DNA from 2 places in the Paenibacillus sp. Y412MC10 genome. Region 1 is predicted to be linked to the other one. Evidence: riboswitches for the same ligand, from Rfam matches in the RefSeq annotation. Region 1 holds a riboswitch; the other holds the start of a gene.
What was found. A riboswitch is a leader RNA that binds a small molecule or an ion and turns the genes downstream of it on or off. The one in region 1 is predicted to bind ZMP and ZTP.
Positions count from the first base shown of each region.

Region 1 (4,011 bases):
AGGAATTGAATGTACCCATATTATAAGTGGGGCGATTTCATTCATCAATCCTTTAAAGCGATAGATCTAAGCAGGATATCTTTTTTTGCGTAAAATGTCAGTATCATCCATCCCATCATCTGCTGATTGAAAGCATGTGCGCCCTATAGCATCGAATCATCCATCCAAGCATGGCAAGGAAGCGAATGCGTCCCGCCACTCTTGAGGAGAAACCTGTTACGTCCATGATTTAAAGTTTCTCAGCCTTTGAATGCTTGATTCAAAGATAGCTTGAGCTCATCCGTAATGGGGCCCATCGGCAGGCGCAGGGTGTCCGATGAGATAAGGCCTTGCTTGGCAAGCAGCCATTTTAGCGGAGCGGGATTGGATTCTGCGAACAACTGATGAATAACGGGAAGCAGCACTTCAAACTCCGTTTCGGAACGAGAGTAATCCCCTTGGGCCGCTAATTGATACACACGGATAAAAGCCTCGGTATTCACATTGGCCGACGCCAAAATGCCCCCGGATGCACCATGACACAGCATCTCATGAAAGCGGACATCGTCCCCGCATAGAACAGGCTTCGTATCGTATGGAGACAAGCTTCTCATAAGCTCCGTACTCGCAGTGCTGTCCTTCATTCCGATGACACCGGGGATCTCCATGATTCTTCGAATGGCATCGACCGGTAAGGAAATTCCAGTGCGCGAAGGAACTTCGTACAAAATAACCGGTATCCCCACCTCCGCGACTTTGCAGAAATGTTGTATAATGCCCTCAATCGAAGGGCGGCTGTAATACGGCGTGACCACCAATACCGCGTCTGCCCCGATATGTCCTGCCCATTCCGTCCGCTTCATGCTGGAGAACGTATCGTTGGTACCCGTACCAATAATGACCGGCAATTGCCGCCCGTCCAGACCTTTTCGCGTTTCCTCCACCACTTGAACGACCTCTTCCCAAGTTACCGTCGGCGCCTCTCCGGTCGTACCGTTGATGATCAATCCTTGAATGTCATGGGATAACAAATTCTCCAAATAACGATGATAAGACGGAACATCCAATGCGTATTCATGTGAAAAGGGAGTGACCACCGGAACATAAATACCTCTCAAATCTTGCGGACTCAACATGATCTTTCCTCCATTTCATGAATTGTGGCTTTACTTTACCATGGGAATCGGGATCGGTGTTATCTATAATAATAGATAGTTATTATCAATATTATTGATGAGGAGAGAGCGATGGAACTGATCTATCTGCAAACCTTCAGGGAGGTTGCTGTTCGAAAGAGCTTTACTAAAGCTGCTGACGAATTGGGTTATGCACAATCCAGCGTTACCACCCAGATTCAGAAGCTGGAGAAGGAATACGGCGTCAAGCTGTTTGAACGGTATGGCAGAGGCCTGCGCCTGACGAAGTCAGGGGAGGAGCTGTTCAAGTATGCTGTCCAAATGCTGGATCTGTTCCAGCAGTCTAAGGAAAAGCTGACGAAACAAGGCGGGGGCATCTTATCGATTGGAACGATCGATTCGCTTGCCGCATATTTTCTTCCATCCGTCCTTCATCGGCTAAGACAGGAGCATGAAGATCTTGCCATCCGCTTGCAAACGGATCGTGAAGATAGCATCGTCAGTAAGGTAAGAGAGGGCGAGTACGATCTCGGGCTTATTCTGGAGAACAAACCGGAAGACACTTCATTGAATTGGATCTCGATCCGGGAAGAGCCCCTCCATCTGATTGCCCATCCGGATCATCCGCTTCACAGGTTGCCCGTCATCGAGCTGGAGCATCTGGCTGATTACGAATGGATTATGACCGAGGATACTTGCAATTACCGAATCATGTTGGAAAAAGTGCTGCGCGCCAGCGGAGCTCCCGTCCGTATTGGTTTGGAATTGGGCAACCCCGAGGCAATCAAAAGATATATCATGTCCGGCACCGGCATCTCCCTATTGCCGAGAATGGTAGCAGAGGAGGAAATCAAGAGGGGAGAGCTGGCGATTCTTCCCTTTCAACACCCAGACATTCGACTGGACATCCAGATTGTCGTTCATCCTAAGAAATGGCTGTCACACTCGCTTCAGGATATGATCGAAATGTTGAAGTCTAAATCCTAAGGACGCAGGCTGATATTGCATTTAACGAAAAGATTCAGTATCATTTATGTAACAATGTATAGGTTTATGTGTGACTGGCGTAGCATGGGGAACCATGAGGGAGCACATGAATGACAACGGCCGTACGCCTGGGCAGAGGTAAGGGAGTTTATTTCCCTTACCTCTTTATTATTTTCTTGGGCTTCTATCGTCTCTGAAACTATGAAAAGGGGATAAAACAACGATGTTCAAAACGAAAAAAATATTGCTGCTGGGATCCGGAGAACTAGGGAAAGAAGTCGTAATTGAAGCACAACGATTGGGTGTCCAAACCGTAGCCGTCGATCGTTATGCCGATGCTCCTGCCATGCACGTTGCCGATCACAGCCATGTGATCGATATGCTGGACGGAGAGAAGCTGCGCGCTATTATTGAGTTGGAAAAGCCGGACCTGATCGTTCCGGAGATTGAAGCGCTGGCTACTGCGGAGCTGGTGAAGCTGGAGGATGAGGGGTTTCGGGTGATTCCTACCGCCAGAGCCGCAAAGCTTACGATGGACCGTGAGGGGATCCGCCGGTTGGCATCAGAGGAGTTGGGACTGCCGACTGCGGAATATCGATTTGCCGATACCTATGAGGAATTCAAGCAGTCTGTCCTGGACATGGGTTTTCCGTGCGTGATCAAACCGCTGATGAGCTCCTCCGGCAAAGGTCAAAGCGTGTGCCGTTCGGAAGGGGATATCGAGTCCTGCTGGAACATCGCCATGGAAGGCGGCCGCGTGCAGAACGGAAGGGTGATCATTGAGGAATTCATTTCATTCCAGTCGGAAATCACGCTTCTGACCGTCCGCTCCGTCAATGGAACAAGCTTCTGTGCGCCGATCGGGCATATTCAGGAAAGCGGAGATTATATCGAATCGTGGCAGCCGCACGATATGTCTGAAGCGCAAATCGAGGAAGCTAAATATATTGCGCGGAAGATTACCGACGAGCTTGGCGGATACGGCTTGTTCGGCGTTGAATTATTTTTGGCCGAGGATAAGGTGTACTTCAGCGAGGTATCCCCGCGTCCGCATGATACTGGGCTGGTTACGCTGGTCACGCAAAATCTATCCGAATTTGCGCTTCATGTCCGTGCCATTCTCGGGTTTCCGATACCAGAGATCGAATTGATCACGCCGGGAGCCAGCCGCCCCCTGAAAGCCGGCCGAGAGCTGGAAGACTATACGATTACAGGCGCCGATCAAGCGCTGGCCGTTCCGAATACGCAGCTTCGCATGTTCGGCAAACCGGTAACCAAGGTCGGAAGACGAGTAGCAGTCGCGCTGTCAACCGCCGGCGATGTCGAAGAAGCGCGGTCACGTGCGAAGCTGGCCTTGGATAAGCTTGCCGTCGAAGAGGCATAAACATCGGAATTCCATAGGGATATCACATGTCATCATGTTGAAAAGGCCAACCGAAATGACCGGTTGGCCTTTTCAGTTATAGAGAAATCAGGGATCCAAATCGGGTACAGACTCTTCTAATGACGAGTACTTGCTTTTAGTTTTGATTTCGGGAATAAATAGGGAGAAATTTATGTTCTTTCATGATAAGATACACAAGAATACAAACGACCCTCACCCATTATAATGTTTCCATTCGATGCGATAAGCGCTGTTTGAAGCATAATATTTCAAATAAATCTCTAGAGGAACGTTTATTGACGGCATAGGAGAATCTACATGAGAGACATGACGCAAGGAAGTCCGATCAAGCTGATTATCATGTTTACCATCCCGCTTTTGATCGGTAATATTTTTCAACAATTTTACAACATGGCGGACACCCTTATCGTGGGACGTACCATTGGCGTGAACGCACTTGCAGCCGTTGGCTCGACAGGCAGCATTTTGTTTTTTGTCATCGGCTTTGCCCAAGGCTTGACGGCT
Region 1 covers NC_013406.1:4,276,530-4,280,540, reverse strand. Annotated here, with positions in the region: gene dapA (4-hydroxy-tetrahydrodipicolinate synthase) at 240-1,115, opposite strand; gene GYMC10_RS18350 (LysR family transcriptional regulator) at 1,227-2,102, shown strand; ZMP/ZTP riboswitch at 2,163-2,243, shown strand; gene purT (phosphoribosylglycinamide formyltransferase 2) at 2,326-3,486, shown strand; gene GYMC10_RS18340 (MATE family efflux transporter) at 3,805-4,011, shown strand, end outside.

Region 2 (4,011 bases), 170 kb from region 1:
CGGTTACGTCGTATCCGCCAAATCCGGTAACGGAAAGTTGGTCAGGAATAGGGATGCCTTTCATGTGCGCCGCTTTCATCACGCCTAGCGCAATGTTGTCCGTGGCGCAGACCACGGCCGTTGGCAGCGTTCGGTTCAGCTCAAACATGGAGCATGCCGTCTTCACACCATCCGACATCTTGAATCCACTCTCATAGAGAACCGCTTCCGCCTCTTCATACTCGCTTACCGCTTTGAGGAACCCTTCCTTCCGCTTGACTCCGACGGCAACGTCCTTTTCCGTCACCCCGATATAGGCAATTTGACGATGTCCCATCGACAGCACGTACCGGCCCATGTCATAACCTGCGGCATAATCGTTATAGATCATGCTGTGGACATGGTCATGCTGTTGTCCGAGCAGAATGACCGGAATGTCGATCTCTTGAATCGCGGCAAGATGGGTTTCCGTCACCTGCGTGGCGAACAGAATAATGCCTGATATTTTTTGTCTGGCGAGATCATACAGCGCTTCGATCTCCCTGGATAAATCCTGGCTTGCGTTGATGATCAGAAGCTGATATCCGTGTTTTCTTAATTCTTCGTCCATGCCGGCGACCGTCTGCGATGCGGAGAAGGAGTCCAGACGTGGCATAATGGTGCCGATCATGCTCGTTTTTTTCGCTTTCAGGCTTTGCGCAAAAGAATTCGGGATATAGCCGGTTTCCTGAATAACCTGCTCAATCTTGCGGCGTGTCGCATGACTGACGGATCCTCCGTTCAAGAAACGGGAGACCGTGCTTTTGGCAACTCCGGCTTTGTGGGCAATATCGGCGATCGTGTTTTTCATGCCAAGATCTCCGGAGCCGTTAGCAGCGCAGCATCGAACGGATCATTCTCTGCAGCTCTCTGTTGTCCCGCACAACAGGCCATGATTCGTATAAACATGAATCTCTCCCCTTCGTAATTCGCTTATTCCTAACTATACCATGACGTCCAGGGGTCCGTGAAATGCGGGCTCCAAGCCTAGCATTGCATCGTCCATATTTGCTTCTATGTTCCAGGCTCTGGCATGAAATGAAGGATTCGAAGGGATGATTCAGTGAGCGCAGTGCACCCTTACTTCACATGTTAATGGTCAAGTGCATTCCCTTTGCCTTAGACGGTTCGCTCGGCCGATTCGACGGTATGCTTCAGCAATGTCGCAATCGTCACGGGGCCGACGCCCGCCGGTACCGGCGTGATTGCGGATGCCACCTTGGCGCAGGCTTCATAATCGCAGTCCCCGATATTTCCTTTATTGTAACCGGCGTCCAACACGACGGCACCCGGCTTGATCCAGTCCCCTTGAATGAAATTAGGCTTGCCTACGGCCGCAACCACAATATCCGCTTGGGACACAATCTCCCCAAGGTTCTTCGTTCTCGAATGGCAGATCGTAACCGTGGCGTTGCGATTGAGCAGCATCATCGATACCGGCTTGCCCAGAATCGGACTGCGTCCGACCACCACCGCATGCTTCCCTTCGATCGGCAGGCTGTAATAGTCCATAATCGCGATAATCGCCGCCGGCGTACATGACGGGTAATCGGCGAAACCAAACGCATTTTGCGAGAACCCGAGCGTGGTTACTCCATCCACGTCTTTTTTAATGTCGATGGCATCAAAAGCCGCCCGCTCATCGATATGGTGCGGTACCGGGTGCTGAAGCAGAATACCGTGGACGTTCGGATCCTCGTTCAGTGCTTGAATCGCGGCGATCAACTCCTCCGTCGTTGTCGATGTCTCCAGCACTACTTTCTTGGATATGATGCCAAGCCGCTCGCACGCATTTCCCTTCATCCGCACATAGGTCGCCGAAGCAGGATCATCGCCAACCAGAATCGTTGCCAGACAAGGGGTTACCCCTTGCTGTTTCAATTCTTGTACCTTCACCGCCAGCTTTGCCTTGATATCATCGGATACTTTTTTTCCATCCAAAATTACGGGTTCCTTACTCATGCTAATCCGCTCCTTCGCCATTGTATTAAAAAAACATAAAGAGGCAAGGCGACTCGAACGTCTCCTTACCTCTTGCCCAGGCGTACGGCATATGATCCCATGTGCTCCCTCTTGGTAACCCAAGCTACGCCAGTAACACATGGATAACTTTTTTTAATATATCACGACTTTGGACTTCGCGCCACCGGCTATGCGGCTGCTTTTTAATCGTAAAGTTTTTGATTTATTCCATGAAATCACGTATGTTGCCGATGGTACAAGCATAGAATGTCCTAAGAACAATTCGCTCCAGGAGGCCTTGATGAGATATCCGGCGATCTTCAAAATGCTGCCCTTTATACTGCCGCTTGTGTTCGTGATTCCGGTCTTGACGATATGGCTGCAGAGGGACTTAAACCCCATACCCAGCCAAGACCTACAGCAGATTAAAACCGTCTTCACGGGCATCTTCCTTGAGGCACTTCCTTTTATTTTGCTTGGAGTGCTGCTGTCGTCCCTTCTGCAGCTGTTCGTACAAGAGCAATGGGTGCGGCGTCTCACGCCGAAGAATCCGGTGGTTGGCGTCCTGTTCGCTTCCATGCTCGGCATCCTGTTTCCCATCTGCGAATGCGGGATGATCCCGGTCGTTCGCAGGTTGATGCTGAAAGGTATGCCCGCCTATATCGCCGTCACCTTTATCCTCAGCGGTCCTATTCTGAATCCCATTGTATTCGCATCAACGATCATGGCCTTCCGTTCGCATCCCGAAGTGACGATCGGACGAATGGGACTGGCTTTTGCAGTCGCGGTGACGACGGGTTTGCTCGTCTATGTTTTTTCAAAAAGCAGCCCCCTGAAGCGTTCTCTTCAAGAGTTCGCCGAACAGGGCTCCAGCAAGGGGGAACGTTTGTTGCATGAGCATCCCAAAACCTGGAGAAGCATGTTTGTCCACGCCGGAGACGAGCTGATCGAGATGTGCAAATATTTAGTCCTGGGTGCTTTCCTGACGGCCTGCATCCAATCCTTCATTCCGAGGGAGGAACTGCTGGCTCTGGGGAACGGTCCTGCCGCCTCCTATCTGTTCATGATGGGATTTGCCTTCATCCTGTCCCTCTGCTCAACTTCGGACGCCTTCGTGGCATCGGCATTCACGCACACCTTTACCGTCGGCCCGCTGGTTTCCTTCCTGGTTCTCGGCCCGATGCTGGATTTCAAAAGCCTGCTCATGCTGTCGGCTACCTTCAAGACCAAATTCGTGATCGGTTTAAGCCTGCTGGTGATTACGCTTGTCTTTATCGGCTCTGTAACCGTCAACGCGCTATTCGGCGGTTAGGTGTAGTAAACAAACTAGAGTGGCAATACACGAAAACGGTTGGAATAACGGCACCTTCAGGCTGTTATGCCTTCGGATATCCACTTGAGATTGGAGGTGTTCGGGACGTGAATCCCAGTCTGAGCCTGCGAAGCCACTATATGCTGCGGTCGCTGCTAATCGCAGCTCTAGCCGCCTATATCATGCATCTAAACGCATCAAATTCGCTGGACTATTACTTGGCTCCCCATATGCAGACCCTGCTTCTGCTCTGTCCCGTGCCGCTGTTGTTCATAGCTTTCGGCATGCTGTGGCACGCCATTGCGGGAGTTTCCGGCGAGGTGTGCGATTGCGAGCACCCCCTGCCCAGCGGACTGATCAAAAACATATCGGTTTACGGGTTATTCTCGGTGCCGCTGCTGTTCGGCCTGCTCCTGCCGGACCAAGCCCTCGGCAGCGATATGGCGGCCAAAAAAGGCATGATTTACACCTATCCGAACCCCGATGTTCGCCGTAAAACCGAGGAGCGGAATGCTCCCGCCGTATCGGGCATGGAGAAGCATGGAACGAATGATGACCTGGCGGCAGCGGAGGACATCGCACGGAACGAGCGTTTTGTTCCCAAAGACATCTACAGCGTGGAATTCGCGGAGCTGGCCAAGCGCTTATATACCTTACCCGTCATCCGAGTGGAGCCGGACATTTTCTCGGAGACCGTTGGGGCCATGGATATGTACAAA
Region 2 covers NC_013406.1:4,444,317-4,448,327, forward strand. Annotated here, with positions in the region: gene GYMC10_RS19140 (LacI family DNA-binding transcriptional regulator) at 1-829, opposite strand, end outside; gene GYMC10_RS19145 (bifunctional 5,10-methylenetetrahydrofolate dehydrogenase/5,10-methenyltetrahydrofolate cyclohydrolase) at 1,138-1,980, opposite strand; ZMP/ZTP riboswitch at 2,048-2,127, opposite strand; gene GYMC10_RS19150 (permease) at 2,282-3,292, shown strand; gene GYMC10_RS19155 (TIGR03943 family putative permease subunit) at 3,400-4,011, shown strand, end outside.
Region 2: another riboswitch for ZMP and ZTP. It lies ahead of GYMC10_RS19145 (bifunctional 5,10-methylenetetrahydrofolate dehydrogenase/5,10-methenyltetrahydrofolate cyclohydrolase); the one in region 1 lies ahead of purT (phosphoribosylglycinamide formyltransferase 2).